One region of the Shinella sp. GW835-FHT14H05 genome, then DNA from elsewhere that is predicted to be linked to it. Evidence: riboswitches for the same ligand, from Rfam matches in the RefSeq annotation. Region 1 holds a riboswitch; the other holds the start of a gene.
The links. A riboswitch is a leader RNA that binds a small molecule or an ion and turns the genes downstream of it on or off. The one in region 1 is predicted to bind cobalamin.
Positions count from the first base shown of each region.

Region 1 (2,193 bases):
ATCCCCGCGAGGCCTACATGGACCGGTCGATTCGGGTGCAGGCACAGCGCTTCCTGAGCGCGCTCGGCTACAATACCTACGGCGTCGACGGCGTCTTCGGCCCGCGCACCCGCTCGGCGATCGCCGCCTGGCAGGGTTCCTCCGGCTATCGCGCCGATGGCTACCTGTCGCGTCCGCAATACCGCGCATTGCGGCAGGCCGCGCAATATGCCGAAGCCCGGCAGAACCGCCAGCGCCGCTACCAGCAGGACTACGACGTGCTCGAAGGCCCGGTCGATGGGTACTATGAAGAGCGCGAATACCGCGGCGACAGCTACTACAACGATGGCGGCGGTCTGGTGATCATTCCGGGCTATTGAGTGGGTGACGGCGGTTTCAGCACAGGCGATGCCGCTGCGGATCGATTGACTTGCGCGATGCGGAAGCATAATCATCCGGATTATTGGATGGTTCCCGGATCCGGAAACGGATCGGGGAGTAAATGGGAATGTGACGCGGCGGACCCAAATAGGGCGCTGCAATCACGGCCGACCCCGCGACTGTAGAGTGGCGAGGGACGTTCATCCGGAGGGCAGGATCTGGTGCGGGACGAAGCAATGGTGCTTCAGGCCGTGCCAGGGAGAACCCGCCGGAAAAGCCACTGGGTGGCATCGCGATAAGCCGGGGCCGGACGCCTCTTAGTCTACGAATCGTCCACCCTTTTGCGATGCGTCTACCCGGGAAGGTGAGAATGTTCCGCAGGCGTTGAAAAGCGCCGGACGCCGCGAGCCAGGAGACCTGCCAGCCGATGAGGGCATTTCGCCCGACCTGGGGAGGGGCTTCCCCAACGCCTGCACGGAGGTTGTCATGGCTGTTTCTTCAACGTCTTCTGTTACCCTTTCCGCAAACGACCGCCTTGTTGCCGGCGTTTTCGCGCTTCTGATCGGCGCTTTCCTGGTTTTCGGCGCGGGCCTCGCGAATTCGGCCGTGCTGCATGACACGGCGCACGACACCCGTCACTCCTACGGCTTTCCCTGCCACTAAGGAGTTTTTGACATGATCGTTCGTTATCTCCTGGCCGCCCTGGTGGCCGGGCTGTTCTCCGGCGTGCTGATGACAGCCGCCCAGGAGGCGCGAGTCGTGCCGCTCATTCTCCATGCGGAGGAATTCGAGGGCGGCGGCGAAACCGCGCCGGCCACCGAAGGCACCACGCCCGCTACCGATGGCGCCACGCAGACGCAGGAGCATTCTTCGCTCGGCGCCGTCCTTCTGGATGTGGCTTCGTCCTTCTCGCCGATCTCCGTCGCCTATGCCCATGAGGGCGAAGAGCACGAAGAGGGCGGTATCATGTTCGGCATGAGCCGGTTCTCCGGCACGCTGCTCGCAAACCTCGTGACCGGCTCGGGCTTTGCCCTGTTGCTCGCCGGCTTCAGCCTCGTTTCCGGCCATCCGATCACGGTGGCGAACGGTGCGCTGTGGGGGGCTGCCGGCTGGCTTGCCGTGCACATGCTGCCGGCCATCGGCCTGCCGCCGGAGCTTCCGGGCTTCCCGGCCGCCGATCTCGGCGATCGCCAAGTCTGGTGGGTTGCGACCATCGTGCTTTCCGCGGCAGGGCTCTACCTGCTCTTCCTCAAGGACGGCATCGTCGCCAAGATCGCCGGCATCGTGCTGATTGCGGCGCCGCAGGTCTACGGCGCGCCGCAGCCGGGCGACATTTCCAGCAATGTTCCGGCCGTTCTCGGTGCGGAGTTCGCCGTCGCGGCGCTCGCCACGACGCTGTTCTTCTGGATCGTGCTCGGCCTCTCGCTGGGTTTTGCCAACGAAAAGATCGCCAAGGCCGCCTGATATGGCACAGACATCGCCCGGAGCCGTCCTGGTTCTGGGCGGTGCGCGTTCCGGAAAATCCGCTTTTGCCGAAAGGCTGGTCGCCGAGACCGGCCTTTCGCGTCATTACATCGCCACCGGCCGGGCATGGGACGATGAGATGCGCCAGCGCATCGACAAACACCGCGAGGATCGCGGCGACGGCTGGCAAACCCATGAGGAGCCGCTTGCGCTCGCCACCCGCATCAGGGATGTGGCACGCCCGGACCGGGCGGTGCTCATCGATTGCCTTACGCTCTGGGTGACCAACCTGATGCTGGAGGAACGCGATATGGCCGCGGAATTTGCCGGCCTCGCGGAAGCGATCAAGGCGGCGCAGGGCCGGCTGGT
Region 1 covers NZ_JBXAFY010000001.1:1,219,370-1,221,562, forward strand. Annotated here, with positions in the region: gene AC1Q6Z_RS05990 (peptidoglycan-binding domain-containing protein) at 1-359, shown strand, start outside; cobalamin riboswitch at 431-799, shown strand; gene AC1Q6Z_RS05995 (CbtB domain-containing protein) at 847-1,023, shown strand; gene AC1Q6Z_RS06000 (CbtA family protein) at 1,036-1,824, shown strand; gene cobU (bifunctional adenosylcobinamide kinase/adenosylcobinamide-phosphate guanylyltransferase) at 1,826-2,193, shown strand, end outside.

Region 2 (2,193 bases), on a different contig from region 1:
TTCGCGTTGACGATGTCGGCGATCGGCAGCCGGTCGTGCAGGATTGCCTGCATGAGCTGCCGGTTGTACTTCAGCACCGGCGTCTGGCCCGTGTGGAAGGACTGCGCCTTCGCCCAGCCGAGGCCGAAGCGCAGCGACAGGCTACCGACCTTTGCAGCACTATCGACCGCGCCGGGGTCCTCGGTGACATAGAGGCCGGGAATGCCGATGGAGCCGGCTGCCCGCGTGATCTCCATCATCTGATTCAGCACGATGGCCGGCTGCTCGCCGCCCGCATGGCCGCGCGCCTCGAAGCCCACGGCATCGATGGCGCTGTCGACCTCGTCGGTGCCGACCACGTCGGCGATCATGTCGCCCAGCCGGTCGCTCTTGGAAAGGTCGATCGGCTCGAAGCCGACCCTTGCGGCATGCGCCAGGCGATCCTTGTTGAAATCACCGATCATCACGACCGCAGCACCGAGGATGCGCGCGGAGGCGGCCGCGGCCAAGCCGACCGGGCCGGCGCCGGCCACATAGACCGTGGAGCCGACGCCGACGCCCGCGCGCACCGCACCGTGGAAGCCCGTCGGCAGGATATCGGACAGCATGGTGAGGTCGCGGATCTTCGCCATCGCCTTGTCGCGGTCGGGGAATTTCAGGAGGTTGAAATCCGCATAAGGGATGGTGACGTAACGCGCCTGGCCGCCGATCCAGCCGCCCATGTCGACATAGCCATAGGCGCCGCCGGCGCGCGACGGGTTCACCGTCAGGCAGACGCCGGTATCCTGCGACTTGCAGCAGCGGCAGCGCCCGCAGGCGACATTGAACGGCACGGACACGATATCGCCGACCTGCAGCATCTCGACGTCGATGCCCTTCTCGATGACCTCGCCGGTGATCTCGTGGCCCAGCACGAGGCCGGGCATGGCCGTGGTGCGGCCGCGCACCATGTGCTGGTCGGAGCCGCAGATATTGGTGGAAATCACCTTGAGTATCACGCCGTGCTCGATGCGCCGGCCATCCGGCGCCTCCAGCTTGGGGTCGTCGATGTCGCGCACTTCCACCTTGCCGGGGCGCATGTAGACGACGCCTCTGTTCCTGCTCATATCCGTCTCCTCCTCAGTTGAACGCCTTTCCGGCCCGCTACTGCGCGGGCAGGATTTGCTCAGAACGCCGGCGCGCATCGCCAATGGGCGAATGCGGACCGTGTCTTTCGACGAAAGGATGGAAAAGAGGAGGAACAGGGCGGCCCGAACGAGACGCCTATTCGCCTCTCGATCGCCCACCGCAATCGGTCGAGTCTTGGGTTCAAGGCTGGTTTCCGGGCTCCAGAACCGTCCTTCCGGACACTCTCGGCGCCTTCCCAGCCTGCTTGGCCAGTGGCATTTGCCGAGATTTTGGTTCCGCTACCGTTGCGGGGGCAGCGCCGGTTTTAGACCGGCTTCCCAATTATCCATCCCGACAAAGCCGGGATGGCACCCTGAACAGGCCCAACAAACCACGCGCGGGACGAAATGACCTTCGGGAATACGACATCCTCGATAGAAGCAACGACACGGCCCGGCCTTGCGGCCGGGCCACGCGTTGTTACTGCGCCGCCCGTCGCAGTTCGGAGGCGGCTGCCACCATATTGACGAGGGCGGGCCTGACCTCCTCCCATTTGCGGGTCTTCAGGCCGCAATCGGGATTGATCCAGATCTGGCGATCCTGAAGGCGCTCGCGGGCGAGCGACAGGAGATCGGTCATCTCTTTCACCTCCGGCACCCGCGGCGAGTGGATGTCGTAGACGCCTGGGCCGATCTCGTTCGGATACTCAAAGTTCCGGAAGGCATCGAGCAGTTCCATCTTCGAGCGCGACGTCTCGATGGAAATGACGTCGGCATCCATAGCAGCGATCGCGGAGATGATGTCGTTGAACTCCGAATAGCACATGTGGGTATGGATCTGGGTACCATCCGCCACGCCGCTTGCGCAAAGGCGGAAGCATTCGACGGCCCAGTCGAGATAATGCTGCCAGTCCTTGTGGCGGAGCGGCAGGCCTTCGCGAAGCGCCGCTTCATCGATCTGGATCAGCTTCGCGCCGGCCTTTTCTAGATCGACGACCTCGTCGCGGATGGCGAGCGCGATCTGCCGGCATGTCGCGCTGCGGGCGATGTCGTCGCGCACGAAGGACCAGTTGAGGATCGTCACCGGGCCGGTCAGCATGCCCTTCAC
Region 2 covers NZ_JBXAFY010000010.1:119,663-121,855, reverse strand. Annotated here, with positions in the region: gene fdhA (formaldehyde dehydrogenase, glutathione-independent) at 1-1,085, opposite strand, end outside; cobalamin riboswitch at 1,275-1,477, opposite strand; gene metE (5-methyltetrahydropteroyltriglutamate--homocysteine S-methyltransferase) at 1,567-2,193, opposite strand, start outside.
Region 2: it holds a riboswitch for cobalamin, as region 1 does, so the genes downstream of both, fdhA (formaldehyde dehydrogenase, glutathione-independent) here and AC1Q6Z_RS05995 (CbtB domain-containing protein) in region 1, are expected to answer to the same signal.